DNA from 4 places in the Neomoorella humiferrea genome. Region 1 is predicted to be linked to each of the others. Evidence: riboswitches for the same ligand, from Rfam matches in the RefSeq annotation. Region 1 holds a riboswitch; each other region holds the start of a gene.
The links. Region 1 has a riboswitch for cyclic di-GMP ahead of MHFGQ_RS01605 (methyl-accepting chemotaxis protein). Riboswitches for the same ligand answer to the same signal wherever they lie in the genome.
Positions count from the first base shown of each region.

Region 2: it holds a riboswitch for cyclic di-GMP, as region 1 does, so the genes downstream of both, MHFGQ_RS02580 (hypothetical protein) here and MHFGQ_RS01605 (methyl-accepting chemotaxis protein) in region 1, are expected to answer to the same signal.
Region 3: it holds a riboswitch for cyclic di-GMP, as region 1 does, so the genes downstream of both, MHFGQ_RS09585 (methyl-accepting chemotaxis protein) here and MHFGQ_RS01605 (methyl-accepting chemotaxis protein) in region 1, are expected to answer to the same signal.
Region 4: it holds a riboswitch for cyclic di-GMP, as region 1 does, so the genes downstream of both, MHFGQ_RS00215 (copper amine oxidase N-terminal domain-containing protein) here and MHFGQ_RS01605 (methyl-accepting chemotaxis protein) in region 1, are expected to answer to the same signal.

Region 1 is NZ_CP136419.1:297,769-303,308, forward strand. Features, by position in the region: gene MHFGQ_RS01595 (M1 family aminopeptidase) at 1-1,072, shown strand, start outside; gene MHFGQ_RS01600 (polysaccharide deacetylase family protein) at 1,140-2,045, shown strand; cyclic di-GMP riboswitch class I at 2,124-2,211, shown strand; gene MHFGQ_RS01605 (methyl-accepting chemotaxis protein) at 2,428-4,071, shown strand; gene MHFGQ_RS01610 (DUF1540 domain-containing protein) at 4,081-4,242, opposite strand; gene MHFGQ_RS01615 (chemotaxis protein CheW) at 4,370-4,858, shown strand; gene MHFGQ_RS01620 (chemotaxis protein CheA) at 4,855-5,540, shown strand, end outside.
Region 2 is NZ_CP136419.1:512,176-517,715, reverse strand. Features, by position in the region: gene clpX (ATP-dependent Clp protease ATP-binding subunit ClpX) at 1-822, opposite strand, end outside; gene clpP (ATP-dependent Clp endopeptidase proteolytic subunit ClpP) at 844-1,443, opposite strand; gene tig (trigger factor) at 1,471-2,805, opposite strand; tRNA gene MHFGQ_RS02585 (tRNA-Gly) at 2,952-3,026, opposite strand; gene MHFGQ_RS02580 (hypothetical protein) at 3,083-3,289, opposite strand; cyclic di-GMP riboswitch class I at 3,403-3,489, opposite strand; gene MHFGQ_RS02575 (FadR/GntR family transcriptional regulator) at 3,694-4,431, opposite strand; gene garR (2-hydroxy-3-oxopropionate reductase) at 4,563-5,453, opposite strand.
Region 3 is NZ_CP136419.1:1,839,603-1,845,142, reverse strand. Features, by position in the region: gene thrS (threonine--tRNA ligase) at 291-2,195, shown strand; gene MHFGQ_RS09590 (hypothetical protein) at 2,268-2,411, opposite strand; cyclic di-GMP riboswitch class I at 3,130-3,216, shown strand; gene MHFGQ_RS09585 (methyl-accepting chemotaxis protein) at 3,390-5,318, shown strand; gene MHFGQ_RS09580 (chemotaxis protein CheW) at 5,349-5,540, shown strand, end outside.
Region 4 is NZ_CP136419.1:31,207-36,746, forward strand. Features, by position in the region: gene MHFGQ_RS00200 (thiamine pyrophosphate-dependent enzyme) at 1-593, shown strand, start outside; gene MHFGQ_RS00205 (2-oxoacid:acceptor oxidoreductase family protein) at 583-1,176, shown strand; gene MHFGQ_RS00210 (4Fe-4S dicluster domain-containing protein) at 1,191-1,469, shown strand; cyclic di-GMP riboswitch class I at 1,559-1,646, shown strand; gene MHFGQ_RS00215 (copper amine oxidase N-terminal domain-containing protein) at 1,739-2,662, shown strand; gene fmt (methionyl-tRNA formyltransferase) at 2,857-3,777, shown strand; gene MHFGQ_RS00225 (FAD-binding oxidoreductase) at 4,101-5,495, shown strand; gene MHFGQ_RS00230 (FAD-binding oxidoreductase) at 5,509-5,540, shown strand, end outside.

The DNA of each region.
Region 1 (5,540 bases):
CAATCGACCAGTTACCTTTAACACTAAAGGCAGTACCCTGGAAGTATTCCTGCCGGCCGTTCTTGCACCGCAGGAAACCATCTTCGTGGCCATTTCCTTTACTACAAAGATACAAGACGGCGCTTCCGGGCGCCTCGGGCGGACGGGGGCTACCTTGATGGCGGCAGGATGGTATCCTATACTTGCTCCTTATGTCGCGGGCAGTTGGCAGGGGATGGCCTCCGCCTATTTTGGTGAACCTTATTTTGCCGGTTCCGCTTATTATCGCGTCCGCCTGACGGTACCTACCGGTTACCAGGTTTTGGCCTCTGGACGGGAAACGGGAAAATGGGAAGAAAAAGGCCAGGTCATCTGGACCTTTAACAGCGACCAACCCATCCGCGAGTTTGCTTTTACGGCCGCTGCCGGTTGGGATTTTATCACACGTCAGGCGGGTCTGGTGCAGCTGGTGATGGCCGCCAGGGATGAGCCGGCGATGGCGGCCCTCGACGCGGCAGAACGGGCTTTAGATTTTTTCCAGCGCGTCTTCGGAACTTACCCCTACAGTTACCTGCATCTGGCCTTTGTTCCCCTCGATGACCTGGCAGGTATGGAATACCCCGGCTTTATTATTATCAGCAACCGCAAAGGTTTTAATCCCGCCACCGTCGTCCACGAAGTCGCCCATCAGTGGTGGTACAATCTGGTGGGCAACGACAGCGTCCGTTCCGCCTGGATTGACGAAGGCCTTGCCGAGTACAGCACCCTTATGTTTTACCGTAACTTTAACACCGCCCTTTATCAGACCAAACTGGACGAAATCAAACGTCTGGGGGCCCTGACAGGGCAACCCGTTGATTTATCCTTGGAGGAATACGGCGACGAACAGGCATACCGTCGGGCCGTGTATAATCGCGGCGCCCTTTTCTGGCTGGAAATGGAACAGGCCGTCGGCGGGGAAGTACTGCGGCAGGCCCTATCTTATATCCAGCGCTATTATCGTTATGAGATCCTCACTCAGAAGGCCCTGCTCACTATTTTAAAATACTACGGGGCGACGGCCTTTAATTTTCACTCATATCTACGGAACTAACTTGCTGGAAAAACGTCTAATTATGTAGAAGGACGAAAGACTTGCGGGCGGGAAGGCGGTCCGAGAAATGGGACAGGCAGGGAAAATTGTTGAGGAGCGCTGGCTTCGGGCGGAGGGTGTCGGCAGGCATGCCAGGGCGGTTTGGGCCGAGGTATTGCTGCGGCTATGTTACGTGATTACCCTGGCGGCCTTAATGTCAGTCGTCGCTACTATCGCCGGTGCGTCCTGGTACCGGGAAGACGGCGTATTTCCATACGTTTTTATGGAGGCATTGCCGGAAACCTCCCCTCCGGGGTTATCCAATGGACCGGAAGGGTTAAAACCTTATCCTACGGAAACTCATCCTGCAGAACGTGTAGAACCGTCCCGGCCCCTGCGCCAGGTACCAAATGCCGGACGCCGGGTGGCCCTCACCTTTGACGACGGCCCTTTTCCTCGATGGACGGAGCGCTATTTAGCAGTGCTGGCAGCCACCAAAACCCCGGCGACCTTTTTCCTGGTCGGGCGGCAGGCGCAGGCCTTTCCCCAGCTGGTGCAGGCGGTTCTTACCGGGGGGCACGAAGTAGCCAGCCATTCGTGGCGCCACGCCAACTTAAGCAAGGTTCCCTTTAAAGAGGCCCAAGCCGACTTGAGGCAGGCCGCCTTTGTCCTGGAGGAAATAAGCGGCGGGCAGATTAAATATTTTCGCCCTCCCTATGGAGCCTTAAGTGACGATCTGCTTACCGCGGCTACGGAATTAAAATTAAAAACGGTGACCTGGAACATCGACCCCCGCGACTGGTCCAACCCTGGTCCGGACGCCATCGTCAAAAACGTCATGAATAATGTGCGGGACGGGAGCATCATCCTTCTCCACGAAGGTCATCCCGGAACTCTGGCGGCCCTCCCCCTCCTGGTAAAAAGGCTTAGGGAAAAGGGGTACGAGCTGGTGACGGTTTCCGAGTTAATGGCGGCAGGAGGCATGGAAGAATAGCAAAGAAATTCTTAATTGGCATATCTTGCATAATGCCGCCCCCTGGGGTATAATTTAAGGCGAAAATAGAAAAAATTCCCCGAAAAAAGGCAAACCTGTCGAAAGGCAGGGGCGCAAAGCTACAGGGTCTAAAGCCCGGTAAGGGCCAGGACAGCCAGTTGCCGCGGGTGGAACGGGGCTACCCAGGGGGTGGCCTTTATTATTTTAACAACCGGAGGGGAGCTGCAAGTATATGGGCCGATTATTAAGGAAAAAGAAGGAGGAAAAGGGACAGAGAGGCGGCGAAACGCCCGGGGCATTCCCGAGTCTTAAGGCTAAAGGCGGAGGGGGATATTTTAGCCGCGTTCGATTGGGCGCGAAATTGTTGGCCGGATTTTCCCTTGTGATTTTGATATTTGTTGCCGTGGTGGCCTATGTAAACTTCAGCCTGCAGGAAATTGACGCTATTTCTCGGGAAGTCATTCAGACCCACGAAGAAAACATGCTTTTTAATGAGATGAGCAATGCCGTCTGGGATGCTTACCGCCGGGCCACCGATTACATAATCAATGGCTCCGCGACACATATCAATGCTTTTGACGAGGCCATGCAGCGTTTCAACGACGCCCGCGCCGCCCTTGAAGGACGGCAGCTCGACGGGCAAACAGCCGGGTACCTTGCGGCCATGACCCAGGCCGCCAAGAGCTTCAACGATACCTTTAAAAACAGCATCGTCAATACCAGCCAGGCCGACCGCCTGGCAGCCTTGCCCATATTAAGCTTCCAGATGGGGGCCTCCCTGGACAACCTCAATAATATTGGCAACCATTTGGCTAAAGAGATGGGCGATCAAAATAAAACGGCCGAAGAACGGCTGGCCGCAGCCGTCACCGCGGCGCGTTCCGCCCTCATCAGCGGCCTCATTCTGGCCCTTCTATTGGCCCTGGCGGTGGCCTGGCTCATCAGCCGCATGATTTCCAGGGCTCTAGGCAGATTGGCCGCCTACGCTGCGCGCATTGCGGAAGGGGACCTCACCGCCGAACCCCTCAAGATTTTCGCCAATGACGAAGTGGGCAAATTGTCCGCGGCCTTCAACGCCATGGGCGACAACCTGCGCCGGCTCATCGGCCGGGTGCGCACAATGACGGAACAGGTGACTGCGGCCAGCCGGGATTTGGCGCGTATGTCTCAGGAACTGGGAGAGGCCGCCCGCCAGGTGGCGGCCACCACCCAGGAAATGGCCAAAGGTGCCGAAGACCAGGCCCGCCATGTCAGCGAGACAGCGGCGGCGACCGACGCCCAGGTGGCCCGGGTAGAAGAAGTGCACCGCAATGCCGAGGAGATGGCCGCCGCTTCCGAACAGGCAGCGGCGAAGGCCGCCGAAGGCGAACTGGCGGTGAAAGAGGCCACCCGTCAAATGGAGGCCATTACCAGCAGGATGAAAGAGCTGGCTGCAGCCATTGAAGAATTGGGCAGCCGTTCCCGGCAGATAGGCCAGATTGTCGGCGTTATCTCCGGCATCGCCGAGCAGACCAATCTCCTGGCCCTCAACGCTGCCATTGAAGCGGCCAGGGCCGGGGAGCAGGGCCGCGGCTTTGCCGTAGTGGCCGAAGAGGTACGCAAGCTGGCCGAGCAGGCGGCGGGTGCCGCCAAAGAGATCGTCGGCCTGATTGCCGAAATTCAGCGCGAGACAGAGCGCGTCGTGGCCGGCATGGCCGAAGGCACCGCCGACGTTCGCCGGGGGGCGGAAGTGGTAGGCCAGACAGGCACGGCCTTCGCGGCCATTGCCGAAGCCGTCGCCACCCTGGTAGGTAAAATTAAAAACGTGGCGTCCAAGTCCGAAGAAATGTACGCCGGCTCCCGGCAGGTAAAGGGCCGGGTGGAGAGCATAGCCGCCGGTATAGAAGAGATGGCCGCCAGCACCCAGGAGGTTTCCGCTTCCACCGAAGAGCAGACGGCGGCTGTAGACCAGATCAGCCAGGCGGCCCGGCAGCTGGCGACGGCCGCCGGTGAGCTGGAAAGGGCGGTGGCCAGTTTCAAACTTTAAAGGACCGCCTCATGCCCGGGCCTGGAAGGTTTCGCATTCGGTGTCGCGATCGTTTTTGGCGCTGGAGTTATTGGGCGTTCCTTGAACGGCCACGGTTATGCTTTCGGCGCCGCAGGTGCCGTCCTGCCAGTAGATGCAATTGGCTACCCGACATTTAATGCGCGGAGGCATATTTTCCACATCCTTCAAGCGGTCTAATCTATTTTTAGCCTGACCCGGAAAGATAAAAATATACTTTTTTTGCAGGAATTAAACTCTATATGCGGAAATAACCATCATAAAGAGAGGTGAGCTATAAGTGGCAAACGGAACGGCGGCCGAAGTGCAGCTGGTAGTTTTTCAGCTGGCCGGCGAAACATATGGCGTCGACATCAACTACGTCCAGGAAATCATTCGCATGCAGAACATTACTCCGATTCCGCGAACCCCGGCCTTTATAGAAGGGGTAATAAACCTGCGCGGTCGCATCATCCCCGTGATCGACCTTCACAAACGCTTCCATTTGCCCCAGGGCGAGGTCACGAATAACACGAGGATCATGGTGGTAGAGATGGGGCGGGTAACCGTCGGCATGATCGTCGATTCCGTTTCTGAAGTTCTACGCCTGCCGGTGGCCAGCATTGAACCGCCTCCTTCCATGATCAGCGGTATTGATGTGGCCTATTTAAAAGGCGTGGGGAAATGGAATGAACGGTTGATTATCCTTTTAGATCTGGAACGGGTTCTACAGGAAAGCGAACAGCGTCAGCTAGAACAGGGTATGGCGGCCGGAGTGGATGGACAATGAGCGAACTGGATATGTCCCAGTATCTGGGCATTTTCCTTGACGAAGCAGAAGAACAGCTGCAGCAGCTGGATGAAGCTATTGTCAAGCTGGAGCAGTCCCCAGACGACATTGAATTGTTGAATACCATTTTCCGGGCGGCCCACACCCTCAAAGGTTCCTCGGCTTCTATGGGTTTTAACCGCCTGGCCACCCTGACCCATCGTATGGAAAACGTCCTTGACCTACTCCGTCAGGGCAAAATGGCCGTTAACCGGGAAATAATCGACGTTCTGCTGGCCAGTCTGGATAGACTGCGGTTGTTAAAAGACGGCCTGGCCGCCGGCAGTGGCGAATCCGGGGAAATAGACGATGTCGTTGCCCGCCTGGAGAGCGTTTTAGCCCCCCAAAAGGCGGCGGGGGATGCCGCGGAAAAGGGCGGCGGGCACAACTTAACATTAGATGATATAGAGGAAAATGTCATTCGCGCCGCCCAGGTGAAAGGGTTCAATCCTTATGAGATCCAGGTGCGCCTGGAGCAAGGATGCCAGATGAAGGGGGCGCGGGCCTACCTCGTTTTCAACAATCTTAAGGATGTCGGTGAGATAATCAAAAGCATACCCCATACCCAGGATTTAGAAGCCGAACGGTTTGACGACACCTTTACCCTGGTTCTGGTGAGCCGCGAAGACGCCGACACCCTGGC
Region 2 (5,540 bases), 210 kb from region 1:
CTTCTTACCCTGGATTTCGGCGCCAAAGCCCATGGTCTTCTGGGAGATGCGGTTCCTGATGATTTTATCCAGGCCGTCGAAGGCGCCGCCGCAGATGAAGAGGATGTTGGTGGTATCCAGCTGGATGAATTCCTGATGGGGATGCTTGCGCCCTCCCTGGGGAGGTACGCTGGCAATGGTCCCCTCCAGAATCTTCAAGAGGGCCTGCTGAACACCTTCGCCAGATACGTCCCTGGTAATGGACGGGTTTTCCGACTTGCGGGCGATTTTATCGATCTCGTCGATATAGACGATACCCTTTTCCGCCTTCTCCACGTCATAATCGGCCGCCTGGATGAGCTTTAGCAGGATGTTTTCTACGTCCTCACCCACATAGCCGGCTTCCGTAAGGGAGGTGGCGTCGGCAATGGCGAAGGGTACATTGAGTATCTTCGCCAGGGTCTGGGCCAGCAGGGTTTTACCGCTGCCGGTGGGGCCAAGCATGATGATGTTGCTCTTCTGGAGCTCAACGTCATCCATCCTGGCACCGAGGTTGATGCGCTTATAGTGGTTGTATACTGCCACGGACAGGGCCTTTTTGGCCTTATCCTGGCCGATGACATATTGATCGAGGATTTCCCTGATCTCTTTGGGTTTAGGCAGCTCACCCATCTCCAGGTTGAGATCCTCGTTCAGTTCTTCCTCGATTATCTCGTTACACAGTTCTATACACTCGTCGCAGATATAGACGCCGGGGCCGGCGACCAGTTTTTTAACCTGGTCCTGAAGTTTCCCGCAGAAGGAACACTTCAGCTGGCCCTTATCGTCGGTATATTTATACATGTTTAGTTCACCTCGCCGTCCCTATTTACGGGGCAACTCGCGCTTGGTGATCACCTCGTCGATTAAACCGTACTCTTTGGCTTCCAGGGGCGTCATAAAATGATCGCGGTCGGTGTCCCTGGCAATCTGTTCCACGGGTTTACCGGTAATGTCGCTCAAAATACGGTTTAAAGTATCCCGGATGGCCAGGATACGCTTGGCGTGGATCTCGATATCTACGGCCTGGCCCTGGGTGCCGCCCATGGGCTGGTGAATCATGATCTCGCTGTGGGGCAGGGCGAAACGTTTGCCCTTGGCGCCGGCCGCTAAAAGAAAGGCACCCATGCTGGCCGCCAGGCCGACGCAAATGGTAGATACATCGGGCCGGATATACTGCATGGTGTCAAAGATGGCCATCCCTGCAGAAATGGAGCCACCGGGGCTGTTGATATATAGGTGGATATCTTTATCGGGATCCTCCGCTTCCAGGAAAAGCATCTGGGCAATCACCAGGTTGGCCACATGATCATCTATGGCGCTGCCCAAAAAAATGATACGGTCTTTTAGCAAGCGGGAGTAAATATCGTAGGCCCGCTCGCCCCTGTTCGTCTGCTCAACGACAACCGGTACCAGGATAGACACTCCTTATCCCACCTCCATAGGAAAATGTTACTCCCCTGCAGCAGCAGTTTCTCCCTTCTCCTCTACTCCGCCTTCCCGGGGCGGAACGGCCACGCTGTTTTCCACCAGAAAATCAATGGTCTTTTTGATCATTATATCGTATTTCAGGAAAGACAAGTCGCCCAAATTTTTCCGGACTTCTTCGGGATCCTGCCGGAAGGCGCGTGCCATTTTGTCGATTTCCGCCACCACCTCTTCTTCAGTGGCCTCAATATTTTCCGCTTTTGCTATGGCCTCCAAAACCAGCTCCGTCTTTACTTCCCGTTCCGCTCCGGGCCGGAATTCTTTATCTAGATCTTCCATATTCTTCCCGTTTTCTTTTAAGAACTCATCTAGAGTTATTTTTCTGATCTGTAAGTTGCGCTCCAGTTCGCGGATGCGAGCAGCGATGCGTCGTCTGACCATAACCTCCGGGAGATCTACTGTTGCCGCATCTACGACCTTGGCCACCACCGCCTGCCTGACGGCGGCATCGATTTCCTGGCGCCGTCTTTCCTCCAACCGACGGCGGATATCCTGGCGCAGTTCGTCTAAGGTTTCGCACTCGCTCACGTCTTTGGCGAACTCATCGTCTAAGGGCGCCAGCTCTTTTCGCTTAATTCCCCGTACGGTAACCTGAAAGACGGCTTCCTTGCCTGCCAGATCCTTTTGATGGTAGTCGGACGGAAAGGTAATGTTTATGGTACGTTCTTCATTCACCCTGGCACCTACTAGCTGTTCTTCAAAGCCGGGGACCAGTGTGCCCGAGCCTAATTCGAGGGTAAAATTGCTGCCCTCCAGGCCGGGATGGGGTTCTCCATCTACCGTACCTTTAAAATCGATAACGACGATGTCACCTACCGCTGCGGGTTCGTCTTCGATGTTTTTCAGGGTGGCATACCGTTCCTGCATGCTTTTAAGGTAGGCGTCGACGTCTTCTTCGCCGACCCGAACCTCGGGTTTTTCTACTTCAACCCCCTTATAGGGTCCCAGCTGGACTTCAGGTTTTACCTCGACCTTTGCCTTAAAGATTAAAGGCTCGCCCTCTTCTACCTTGACTATTTCTACTTCCGGCCGGTCGATGGGTTCCAGGCTGTGTTCGGCCAGGGCTTCTTCATAAGCCGGCGGCACGACAATTTCCACCGCTTCGTCATAGATGGGCTCTTTGCCTATATAACGCTCGAGGATAAAACGCGGCGCCTTTCCTTTACGGAACCCCGGTATGTTTACCCGCTTTACCAGGCGGCGATAGGCTTGATCTATGGCCTTTTGTACCCTGGGGGCTTCCACTTCTACTTCCAGAAGTACCTGATTTTTATCCAGCTTCTCGACGGTTGCCTTCATTACTTAACTGCTCCTCCCTGATCCCTACTACGTTTAGCATATTTCGCCGTTGCCATTACCTTTTCCTGCCGCATCCTTAAAAAGCAGCATTTAGAATAACACCTCGGACAGGTTAATACCCGTGCCGAGGCCCTCAGCGAAAAATATGGAGCGGAAGACGGGATTTGAACCCGCGACCCTCGCCTTGGCAAGGCGATGCTCTACCACTGAGCTACTTCCGCCCGTAATAAGGTACTCCCTTTCCGTAGCGTTATCTTAGCAGATAGCACCGGTCCTGTCAAGCTTTCTGCCGCCAATTTTTGTAGTTATGCATTATTGTATCATCAACCTTTTGTAAAAGATTATGGACGAGGATTTCCACCTGACCCTCAATCATCCGCAAAAGAAAGCGTTTATACGGCGCTGACACACTTTTACGAGACAGGTAATCGTCCAAAAGGGCTTCCAATACTTCCAGGTTTATAAGCCTTTCCCTGCATGACATCCGGTAATCCCCTTCCTGTGAGCGGGCCCCAATGCTACTAAAAAATTAAGGGCGGCGCGAAAACTTAAGGCCGCCCTGAAACTCAATGCTTAATAAAAAATCAGCATCAAGGTACCGGCAGCCTGGCGATCATAGCTTAAAAAGCCTTAGACCCATGGCTTTGCGTCCCCCCCTTTCGGTGGGGTTTGCCTTTAGCGGTAACATTTTACTTTTTATTACGCTATTCGACATCAATACCTTTTTTCCTGCAAAATAAAAAAACAACCCGGCTAATTCCGGGTGTGGTAGGAAATTTATATTTAAAAAGGAGGTCAGAGGGCTTTGCTCACCTGTATATTAACATGCAGGAGTTATAATTGTATTAACGTCACTTTAAAAATACATTAAAATATATGCCCGGCAATCTAGCTTTTATCTAATTTTTCGCCCTTTGCCATGCTCTCCAGGAGCTTGGCCCGGCCGGCCACGTTGTTAAGATGCTCCAGCATGGCATTGCGCGCCTCCCGCGGTTTTTTATTGCGGATGTTTTCTATGATTTTCCGGTGTTCCGTAACCACGAGTTCGCGATGCCACGGAAAAGTTTTACCATAGCGTAAACTCAAATGGAAATACTGCCTGATAATGTGCTCGATGGTGCTGGCGGTTTGAATAAAGATGGGGTTTTTGGTAGCCAGGGCTATAGTGTTGTGGAACTGATAGTCGGGTTCGATGGTGATTTCTCCCCGTGTTATCTCTTCTTCCAGTCTTCTTTCCGCCGCCTCAATGGCCTCAAGATCTGCCTCGTCACGCCTCTCGGCCGCCAGGGCAGCGGCTTCAGCTTCCAGGGCCCGGCGAAACTCCACCCAGGAAAGGAGCTGTTCGTACTCCACTTCATTTATCTGGGCGAGAACGTCCTCGGCCTCCAGGGGAAAACGCTTGATGTAAATCCCGTTGCCGTGCCTGATCTCCAGGATACCGCTCGAAGAGAGGACGGAAAGCCCCTCCCTTAATGTAGGGGTGCCCACGCCGAACATTTCACTCAGCTCTTGTACGGGCGGCAGGCGATCGCCAACCTTATATTCGCCTGATTTTATAAGCTGAAGAATACGCTCCACCACTTCTTCATACATTTTCTTTTTCCTGATGACTAGCCTTTCTTTCATAAACATCACGCACCTGTACCTGACTGTAAATAAATTCCCATAGCTGCCGCCCAATCGTTTTTATCTCTTTTAAAGCGAGGTCCAGGCCTTCATAAATCCGGCCCGGACCTCGCACGGCGACTTGATTTTCCCTATTTCTTTCTGACCTCCACCTGGGCCAGCTTTTCGTAGAAACGAATGATGGCCCCGTGGTCGGCATCCCCCAGCCCGTCAACCTTTAAGGCCTGGAGTATTTCCATAACAACAGCCGTCAAGGGCAGGGGCACGCCCGCCTCATGGCCGGCCGACAGGGCATTGGCCAGGTCTTTAATGTGTAAATTGATGCGGAAACCGGGTTTGAACTGACCGGCCAGCACCAGGGGCGCTTTGGCATCCAACACCGTGCTCCCGGCCAGACCGCCGCGGATGGCCTGGTACACCAGCTCCGGGTCGACTCCGGCTTTGGTGGCCAAAACCAGGGCCTCGGACATGGCAGCGATGTTCAGGGCGACAATAATCTGGTTGGCCAGCTTGGTAACATTGCCGGCGCCAATTTCACCCGTGCGGACCACGGAAGAACCCATGGCCTTTAAAATATCGTAGCATTCATCAAAGTCTTCCTGCCTGCCACCCACCATTATCGAGAGGGTGCCGTCGATGGCCTTGGGTTCGCCGCCGCTTACAGGCGCATCAAGCATACGCACGCCCTTTTCGGCCAGCTTTCCGGCTATTTCCCGGCTGACCATAGGATCGATGGAACTCATATCGATTAAGATAGAACCGGGGCGGGCCCCTTCAATAAGACCGTTGGGTCCTAATACGGCCTCCTTTACATGGGGGGAATTGGGGAGCATGGTGATGAATTTATCGCATCTTTCGCCCACTTCACGACAGGAAGAGGCAGGTTCCGCGCCGGCGGCAACCACATCGTCTACCGCCTGCTTGTTGATATCATAGACCACCAGCTCATAGCCGGCCTTTAAAAGATTCTTGCTCATGGGTTTACCCATGATACCCAAGCCGATAAAACCGATTTTGCCCATCTTTTTGGCCCCTTTCTTTAAGTTTTCTATCCTGGAAAATTACTTCTCTCCAGGCTGGCTTTGTTTTTGCTTCGGCATCCTTGCCTT
Region 3 (5,540 bases), 1.1 Mb from region 1:
GACACAATTTGTTTGATGCCGGTATAATGTACATAACGGCGAAGAAGGAGACAAGGCCCCTGGAACGGCCCTCCAGAGAGGGATGCCGCGGCTGGAAGCATCCCGGGCGACGGCAGGGCGCCGCACCACTCCGGAGCTGCCGGGCCGAAAAACAGTAAGCCCGGCCGGTCGGCACCGTTATCAGCCCTAGAGGGGGGGCTTCCCCTGAAGAAGGGTGGAACCACGGGATAATCTCCCGTCCCTTTGCGGGACGGGAGTTATTTTATTTACCACGGTTTTCGGAGGGAACAATGATGCAGGTAATTTTACCAGACAGCAGCGTTAGGGAATATGCCGCCGGTACTACGGCCTTAGATGTGGCCAGGGACATATCGCCGAAGCTGGCCCGGGAAGCCCTGGCGGCGCGGGTTAACGGCGAAGTGTGGGATTTGACCCGTCCTCTGCCGGAGGAATGCCGCCTCGAGATTTTGACCTTTGCCGATGAAGGTGGGCGTCTGGCTTACCGCCACACCGCGGCCCACGTATTAGCCCAGGCAGTGAAACATTTGTTTCCCGGCACCAGGTTGGGTATCGGCCCGGCCATCACCGACGGGTTTTATTATGATTTCGACAGCGAGCATAAATTCACGCCAGATGATTTAAACGCCATTGAGGCCGAGATGGCCAAGATTATTAAGGAGGATCTCCCTCTGGAAAGGCAGGAGATCAGCCGGGAGGAAGCGTTGGAACTCTTCCGCCGCCTCAACGAACCCTATAAAATCGAGCTCATTAACGACCTGCCGGAAGGGGTGCCCATTAGCACTTATCGCCAGGGCGACTTTATCGATCTCTGCGCCGGGCCCCATCTTCCCAGTACCGGCTATCTCAAGGCCGTTAAACTCACCAGTCTGGCCGGGGCCTACTGGCGGGGCAACGAGGCCAATCCTATGCTGCAGCGGATTTACGGCACCGCCTTCCCCAAAGCTAAAGACCTGGAAGAATACCTCCATCGTCTGGAAGAGGCTAAAAAGCGGGATCACCGGCGGTTGGGGGCTATGCTTGGCCTTTTCAGCCTCCAGGAAGAAGGGCCGGGTTTTCCCTTTTTCCATCCCAAGGGCATGATTATTCGCAACGAGCTGGAACAGTTCTGGCGGGAAGAGCACCGCAAAGCCGGCTACCTGGAGATCCGCACGCCCATAATCTTGAACCGTTCCCTGTGGGAGCAGTCGGGCCACTGGGATCACTACCGAGAAAATATGTATTTCACCAAGATAGACGAGGCCGATTACGCCATCAAACCCATGAACTGCCCGGGAGCCATTCTGGTCTATAAATCAGAGCAGCACAGCTATCGCGACCTGCCTTTGCGCCTGGCCGAGCTGGGGCTGGTGCACCGTCATGAAAAATCCGGCGTCCTCCACGGCCTCATGCGAGTACGGGCTTTTACCCAGGACGACGCCCACATCTTTATGCTGCCCCACCAGATAACGGCAGAGATCCAGGGCGTCATCGACCTGGTGGATCGTTTCTACAGCCTCTTTGGCTTTAAGTATCACGTCGAGCTCTCCACCCGGCCGGACAATGCCATGGGTTCGGATGAGATCTGGGAAACGGCTACCTCGGCTTTGCGCCAGGCCCTGGAGGCAAGGGGCATGGCCTATGTGGTCAATGAAGGAGACGGAGCCTTCTACGGCCCCAAAATCGATTTCCACCTGGAGGATTCCCTGGGCCGGACCTGGCAGTGCGGCACCATCCAGCTAGATTTCCTCATGCCGGAAAAATTCGACCTTCATTATATCGGCGAAGACGGCCAGAAACACCGGCCGGTAATGATTCACCGGGTCGTATTCGGCAGTATAGAGCGGTTCATCGGCATTTTAATCGAGCATTACGGCGGAGCCTTTCCCGTGTGGCTGGCTCCGGTACAGGTGCGGGTGCTGCCCATCACCGACCGTCATAATGAATATGCCTATAAGGTGAAAGAAGAACTGGTGCGGGCTGGCATCCGGGCCGACGTCAACGACCGCAACGACAAAATCGGCTACAAGATCCGCACCGCGCAGCTGGAACAAATCCCTTACATGCTGGTGGTGGGGGATAAGGAAGCAGCCGAAGGTACCGTATCTGTCCGGGAACGCCGCGCCGGGGATACGGGCAGTGTGCCGCTGCGTACCTTTATTGACAGGGTAACAGGGGAGATTCAAAGACGAGAATAAAACTTTCGCTAAAACAAGCCCACCTGGCAAGGAAGCCGGGCGGGCTTCTATGTAGGGCGGCTTAAATAAGTTTCACTTTGAATGCAACGACTGCTTCATGGATTTTATGAAATGCACCAGGGCCTTTATGGTCGACGGCTGTATTTCTGCTAATTCATTTATCAGCTCGCCGATCTCCGGGCGCAGATTGACAATAGTTGCCGCTTTGTTGCCCATATCTTCCATAAGAAGGTTAAGCTCGGCCTCATCCATAAGAAAAGAAGATAAGCAACGTGGAGTCGGAACGTTTTACCTGCCATAATTAACTTTGCGTTGTTGTAGTTTTTTGGGAGGATTTTGGAAAAAAAACGCGAATATATAATTACACCTAAGGAATTTGGAAGGAGATTGTTAAAATGGCAAAATATAGAAATGGGGGGGGGGGGGGTATATAATTCCCAAACCTCCCTATTATTGGAAACAAATCCTCTCTCCATCCTCTTTCTATTTTACCTTCTTTCCCTCTGTCTCGCCCGCGGTAAAATCATTCTTTTTTTTCCATAATTCCCCTAAATCAACATTAAACTCACTTTCCCTGCGTATCTTATGCTCAAGGGCAAACCATGTCGAAAGACATTGGCGCAGAGCCTTAAGCCCCTTTCATGGGTTTTATCGCCAGGCTGCAGCAGGTTTTTTGCCGGCCAGCCTTCAAAGTTACGAAGAATTAACAGCCCAGATTAAGGAGGGCAAAGTGTTGGCACTCACCTAGCTGCCTTTACAGGAAGAAGCTGGCGATAGTGGATCTTTTGAAGAAAAATAGCAGATTGCTTTCCCGATAAGCGATAACGCCAAATGTTTAAAGGGCGGTTAAATTGGAACTACCCTGAAGACTTATAATTGGCAAAAACTAACTACACCCGATCACCCCTGATACTAAGCAAATTGTTAAATAAGTCAACGTTAAGGGCAAACCCGTTAAAAGACGGGGTCGCAAAGCCATGGGCCTAAGGCTTGTATAAGCTATGGTTGCCAGGTTGCCGGTGGACCTTCGAGGAGATAAAGTGAATTGTATAGGCTCGTAGAGGGAACAGGTAACCTGTTCCCTTTATTTTTTGCTAGACGAAAATTATTTCCTCTAGTCACTATCGTATCCAAACAATGTTTGGTTAAAATGGTTAAACAAATACCGAAAACATTAAGGAGAAGTTTGTAATCATGGCAATTAATGCCTCTAAAACATTGGAGCCTTTACCTTCTGCCAACCGAGGAATATACGGCGAGACTCGCAAGGGTGAACCGGACAAAGAAAGCGATAAGAAAGAAATGGAGGCACGGACTTTTGCAAAGCTGCAACAGATTGCCGAGCGGATAGCCAGCGCGGCGGAAAAACTTTCTGCCGGCGTGGAGGAAGCCTCCAGCGCGGTAGAAGAACTACGAACTGCCATGGAACAAATAGCCAGCGGAGCCCAGAAAGCGAGCGGCGCTACCCAACAGTCCTTGTCCGCTATCCAAGCTATCGGCGAAGCTGCCAAGCTTTCGGTGCAGCAAGCGCGGGAATCCTTGAACCGGTGTGAAGCCATAAAGAATCTGGTGAGCCGCATGATTGACGATATTGAGGTTTTGATCCAAGGGGTAGACGCCAGCGCAGCCAGGAACGAGGAGTCGGCCAGGGTCGTAGCAAAACTGGAAGAAGAGGCGTCCAAGATTGACGAGATCGTCCGGACCGTAGTAAGGATAGCCGACCAGACAAACCTTCTAGCCCTGAACGCTGCAATTGAGGCGGCGCGGGCTGGGGAGCACGGCCGCGGGTTTGCTGTAGTGGCGGACGAAGTAAGAACCTTGGCAGAGACTTCCGAGAAAGCGGCCAGCGACATACGGAAGATAGTAGACAGTGTGCAGGAAGACGTGCGCACGGTGGCTGAAGCCATCAACAAGGCAGCTGAGGTAGCCAGGGGCGAGGCGGAAAAAGGTAAGACTATCACGGAAGAGCTTAAGAAGATTACTACTTCTGTAGCCAAAGTAGTGGAAGGAGCTGCTAGGATTGAGCAGCTGGTCACGGAAGTAGAAAAAGCGGTAGCCGAGTTCCAGAAAGGTAGCGAACAGATAGCTGCGACTGCTGAGGAGCAGGCCAGCGCCACTGAGCAGGCCTTGCAGGGGGTTGAGCAACAGGCCCGGGCACTAGAGGAGATAAGCAATAACAGTAATAATTTAGCCGATCTGGCTGATGAACTCAAGCACTCGACTGATGTGGTCAAATCGGCCGAGGGCCTGGCGGCAGCGGCGGAGGAACTATCCTCGGCCATTGAGGAGGCCAGCCGTTCGGCAGAAGAGATTAACGCCGCCCTAAATCAAATAGCGAAATCGGCAGAGCAACAGGCATCGGCTTCTGAGGAATTCTCCGCCGCCATCAAGCAGATCGAAAAATCGATGGGAGTAATTGCGAAGGAGGCCGATGAGTCTAAATCTGCAGTACAGGAACTTAGTGACTTGCTGGCTGAGAACAAAGTCAGGGTAAATGAGTTGATTAAAGGGATCAAGCAGGCGGCAGCCACCAACCTTGAGAACGTACACAAGGTTAACCAGCTAGAGTGGAACGCCCGCATGATCGATAAGATAGTAGACACCATAGAGAGCGTAAGCATCCAGACCAACATGCTGGCGGTAAGCGGCGTTATAGAGTCAGCCCGGGCCGGCGAGTACGGTAAGGGGTTCGCGGTAGTAGCTTCAGACATCCGGAACCTTGCCCAGGAGAGTGCCCGCAACGCCGAGCAGATCAAGGAAATGGTAAAGGGCATTCAAGAGCAAGTGATGAACGTACAGTGGGACATTACTACTATTGGGGATGTAATTCAAAAGGAAGCGGAAAAAGCCCAAAAAACAACGGCCGACCTTGACCTTATTGAAACCGATATGCGGGTGGTCGTTGAGGGGGTGGAAATGGTTAAAAAGCAGGCAGATGAAAGCCTCCTAAGGGTAGAAAAGGCAGCCAGAGGAGTAGAGCAGATAAGTACGGCTGCCCAGGAAGCCAGTAAAGCGGCAGAAGAAGCAGCCGCCGCCAGCCGCCAGCAAGCAGAAGGCATGAAAGAGCTTGCCCAGGCTATCGAGGAAATTGCAGCTCTGGCGGACGAGCTCCAGCAGGGCTAAAGAAATCGGAGTGAACGAGGAGGAAGGTATATGGCAATAGCCGGGGCAACGGTTGCAAGCCTTGACCAGTACGTGGTCTTTCGTCTGGGACAGAAAAGCTACGGCATAGCGATAGAGTACCTCCAGGAGATCATTCGTGTTCCATACGTGGTGAAGGTGCCCCTGACGCCCCCGTACATGCGGGGGCTCGCCAACCTCAGGGGCAACATTCTTCCGAGTATT
Region 4 (5,540 bases), 270 kb from region 1:
TGGACACCGTCCAGACCCACCACGGCCGCACTACGCCGGTACTGGTGGGCATCAAACGGGCGCGGCCGGAATTAGTAGTTGTTTCCTACATGGGCGACGGCGGCGCCTACGCCATCGGCGCCCAGCACCTGGTCAGCAGCGCCGCCCGCAACGACCTGGTGACCATTATCGTGGTCAACAACACCGTTTACGCCATGACTGGCGGCCAGATGGCCCCGACTACCCTGCCGGGCCAGAAGACGGAAACAACCCCCTACGGCCGCGACGCCGGCCTCACCGGACGGCCCATCCTGGGACCGGAACTGGTGGCGGCCATCGCCCCGCCGGGGGCCTACGTAGCCCGGGGGAGCATCGCCAATATCGTCCAGTTAAAAAACTTTATCCAGAAGGGCCTGCAGAACCAGGTGGAAGGCCGAGGCATCGCCTTTATCGAGGCCCTGTCGTCCTGTCCTACCAACTGGCACACCAATGCCGCAGCTACCTGGCGTTTTGTGGAAGAAGAAATGACGGCTTATTTTCCTATCGGGGAATTCAGGACGCCGGACGAAAAACCGTCCGGACGCTTGCGGGAGGTGCCTCCCCGTGGACTTTAATCTTAAAATCGCCCTAGCCGGGGAAGGCGGGCAGGGGGTGCAGGCGGCGGCCGAGATCATCACCGAAGCGTCCTATCGGGCCGGCTTCCAGGCCCTGTATATCCCCAATTTCGGCGTGGAGCAGCGGGGCGGCGTTTCGGTGGCCTTTGTCCAGATAAGCAGGGAGCCGGTGAGTGCGCCTAAATTTACTACCGGCGATATAGTGGTAGCTTTGAGCACCCGGGCCGTGGAACGGGTACGGCAGTATGTAGGCGAGAAGACTTTACTGGTTTATGAGGGCGGTCTGGAAGACGACGTGCGGCGGGTTTACGGGGAAAAACAGAGGCGTCTGGCCGTCCCGGCCCTATTCATAGCCCAGGAGGAAATGCATCCCCGTGTCTTTAACGTTATCATCCTGGGAGTGCTGGTAGGCATCACGGGTTTTTTGAAAGTAGAAGATGTACAACAGGCCCTGGAACGCCAGTTGGGCCACAAGTTTGCCCAGGACCCGAATCTTAGGGAGCTAAACTACCGCGCCCTGGCGCGAGGCTACGATATTGGCAGGCAGAAGCAAGGAGTTAGCAGTAAACGTACGAATGTTTAAAGGGGCGAAGGATTTTGAGCTCAGTTTTTAAGGCCATTACCACAGAAAACGGTAAAGGGATATTTCACCTGTTTCCAGCCCTGTGCAAGGGCTGCGGCCTCTGTATCGAGAAGTGCCCAGTAGATACTATCGGCTGGGCTAAACAACTGGGGGCCTTCGGCACCCCGGTGGTAGAGCCCGGTCACGGCAAACCCTGCATAGCCTGTAAAAAGTGCCAGCTCGTTTGCCCCGATGCCGCTATCTGGATCGAAAGGCGCGACGGCAGGGGGCGGGATACTCCAGGTCAATCGTGAAATGCCGGCTAACCTGCGGCGAAAGCCGTCATCCTGCGGGGGTCACGACGGTCAAGAAATAATTAAAAGTGACGATTAATATTAATGAAAACCGCAAAAGGCGAACCTGACCGAAAGGCAGGGGCGCAAAGCCACGGGCCTAAAACCTTAACAGGTCATGGCAGCCGGGTTGCCGGGTAAATCATACGTAATTGGCTAACGATTATGGGCAACTCCGGTTAATGCGGGTTGTCTAATTTTTTTAGGAGTTTTCGAAGGAGGTAAGTTGAATGAAGTACAAAAAACTAATTGGTGTGGTGGCCATGGCCGGCCTATTCTTATATGCCGGTATAGCTTACGCTTATCCGGGCAAGGGTAACAGTAGTCATAAAGCTAGCCATTATGGGGCGGCCGCCGCAGGGAAGACTGATTATCGGTCTTATGTTAACGCCGGGGTTGAAAGGGAAGATAGCAATTTAAAAGACGATAGCAAATTAGAAACTGAAGTGAACCAGCAAGAAAGAGAGATGCAAGAAGAGTCCGGGATTACAAGTAGTAAGGGGCTAAAAGATCAAAATAGGAAAAGGGAACAGATAACAGAAGAAGTCCAAAATGAAGGTTTGGAAAAATTCCGAGGCCGGATTCGGGTAAAAAATAAAGAGATAAAATTTGATGTACCGCCAGTAATTAAATCCGGCCGCACTCTGATCCCTGTCAGGGCGGTTACGGAAGGCCTGGGTGCAACTGTTAACTGGGATGAGGCAACCAATACCGTAACCATAACCAAAAATGGGGTTACCGTAGTACTTATCCTTGGCAGCACGGAAGTAACGGTTAATGGAACAAAAATGAATTTAGATGTTCCGGCTCTATTAATTAGCAACCGTACTTTTGTGCCCTTGAGGTTCTTAAGTGAAGTATTTAAAGAAAAAGTAAATTATAATGACGCCACTGGCGACATCGATGTTGGCGACAATAATGATAGCGACATAGAAACTGGCGATATTGATGTTGAAGAAGGTACAGGAGAGACGACGGAATCACCGACATCAACGGCTCCGGAAACATCATCGAGTACCAATTCGACTACAACAGAAGTATCGACCTCTACGGAAACAGTACCCACCGCTGACAATACAAATAGTACTGGTACGACAACTCTTCCTTCCAATCCAGCGCCAGTTCCAACGACCTCCTCAATACCTGCCGCTTAAAGCGGCAATAAAACCCCTGCCTTATTAGGTGAGGGGTTTTATTGTGCAATAACTGGAGGTAAAGCATGGGGCGGCCGGACGGCGGCCCCATAAAATCATTGACAGGTTCAATGTGTTAAGGATATATTAAAATTGGAGAAAGAGAAACCCCTGGCTACCCTGCAGGGGTAAAGGAAAAGGGAGGGGAAAATTTTTTGCGTATCGTTTTTATCGGTCAGGCTCCTTTTGGCAAAGACTGCCTTAAGGCCCTCCTTGATCAGGGGGAAGAAGTAGTCGGCGTCCTTACCGTACCGGACCGGCCGGGGCAAAAAGGGCCTAACCCGGTTAAAGAGCTGGCCCTGGAGCGCGGCCTGCCCCTCTTGCAGCCGGCACGTTTGAAGGAGCCGGAAGCCCTGAAATGGGTTGAAAACCTAAGACCTGATTTGCTGGTACTGGCCTTTGTAACCGATATCGTCCCCAAGGCCATGATCGATCTGGCCACCCACGGCGGCATTAATTATCATCCTTCACTGCTGCCCAAATACCGTGGCGGCAGCGCCATGAACTGGGCCATTATCAACGGTGAAACGGAAACGGGCGTCACCATCCACCAAATAGATGCCGGCATCGATACCGGACCGATAATCCTGCAGCGAAAAGTGGCCATCGATCCCGATGATACGGTGAAATCCCTATATTTTGAAAAACTTTATCCCTTAGGCGTGCAAATGGTGGCCGAAGCCGTCCGCTTGATCCGGGAAGGGAAGGCAAACCCTGTACCCCAGGATGAAAGCCTGGCTTCCTATCAACCGGTGATAAAAGAGGCGGATGTAAGGATTGATTGGCGGCAAAGCACGCAGAAGATTTACAATTTAATCCGCGGTTCCAACCCCAGCCCGGGGGCCTGGACGACCTTCCGGGGAGAAAAGTTGAAAATATGGGAGGCCTCTCCCATTAGCGGGTGTGGTGCACCGGGCAGGATAATTGATGTAATACCTGAAGAAGGGTTCGCCGTAGCAACTGGAGATGGAGCCCTCCTGGTGCGGCGGGTGCAGTATGGCGGCAATATGGAAAAAATACCGGCCGGAGGCTTTGTGACCGAAGCCGAAGTCGTAAAGGGGGAAGAACTGCTGTAATTTTTCCTGTCTGCTGGTTAGACCATAAGACAGGAAGCTAGTTTACGAAAAATGGTGAAAGACCTTCAGACCGGTTTTTTTTCGTCGGCCTGAAGGGTTTTATAAGCCAGAGAATTCTTGACACCTGTTCAAAGCTACTGATAGATTTAAATAAATGAATATTAACTCTTTGTGATATTATTAACAAAATAGACTGGGGGCGGTAAAAGAGAAGCTAAAAACTTTATTATCTTACCCTGGGTCCACCGTTTTAAGCGGTGTTAGCTATAAAATTATGGCCTTGGTCAAGATTTTTAAAAAGGGGAAGGGAGAGGGGTTAATTAATGATCGATCAATCAACCCTGAACGAATTGGTAAGAATTGTCGGGAAAGATAATGTGTTGACCTCCAAAGTGTCATTAAATACCTACATGTATGACGCCTCCCTGGTTTACGGGTCGCCGGAAGTAGTAGTCTATGTTCAGAATGCCCAGCAGATCGCGGCCATTCTGAAGCTGGCCAGCAGCAAAAAAATTCCCGTGACTCCCCGCGGCGGGGGTACTTGCTTGAGCGGCGGCGCCGTGCCCCAGCGTGGAGGCATAGTTATCGTCATGACCAGGATGAACCGTATCCTGGAAATCGATCCGGAAAATCGCGTGGCGGTTGTAGAACCGGGCGTGACCAATATGGAGTTGCAGAAGGCCGTCGCCCCTTACGGCCTGGTTTACATGCCCGATCCTGCCAGCCAGAAGGTGTCGACCATGGGCGGCAACCTGGGAGAAAATTCGGGCGGTATGCGCGGCATTAAGTACGGCCTTACCAAAGATTATATTATCGGCATGGAACTAGTTTTGTCCAACGGGGAAATTGTACAACTAGGCGGCAAGGTGGAACCGATAGCCCAGGAGCTTAACCTTAATGCCCTGTTGATCGGTTCAGAAGGCAACCTGGGCATTGCCACCAAGATAATCTGCAAACTGTCGCCGGCGCCGCGCGCCAACCGCACTATGTTGGCAATATACAATACCCTTGAAGACGCCGGTGAATCGGTGTCTGCCATTATCGCCCACGGTATTATACCCTGTACTTTGGAACTTATGGACAATAAAATCATCAATGCCGTTGAAGACTGGCTGCACATCGGCCTGCCGATAGAGGCAGGGGCAATTCTTTTAATTGAAGTGGACGGTTGGGATGCCGGCCTCGACCGTCAGGCCCAGCAGATCATGCAGATCTGCCGTGAAAAAGGGGCTGTTGACGTGAAGCTGGCCAAGAACGCCAAGGAGAGGGACGATCTATGGACGGCCAGGCGGATGGCCATCGGTGCCATCGGTCGTCTTGCCCCCAACTATGATATGGAAGACGCCACCGTACCGCGAACCAAACTGCCGGAAATCCTTAAGGAAGTGAACCGTTTAAGCAAGGAATACGATTTGGCCATCGGCATGCTAGCCCATGCCGGTGACGGCAACCTGCATCCCCTGGTCCTTTTCGATGAGCGGAATAAAGAACAAATGGAAAGGGTGGAAAAAGTCAGGGCCGCCCTGTTTAAAAAGGCCCTGGAATTGGGAGGCACCCTTTCCGGCGAGCACGGCATTGGTTTAGCCAAGCTGGAATTTGTACGCTGGGCCTTCAATCCGGAAGAAATTAATTTCCTGCGCCGGGAACGTCTGGCCTTTGATCCCTACGACATTTTGAATGCCGGTAAAACCGTACCGGACAACGATACGGCGGCCTGAGGAGGACGACAGCATGCGGCAAGAAATCGTTCAAAAGCTGGAAAA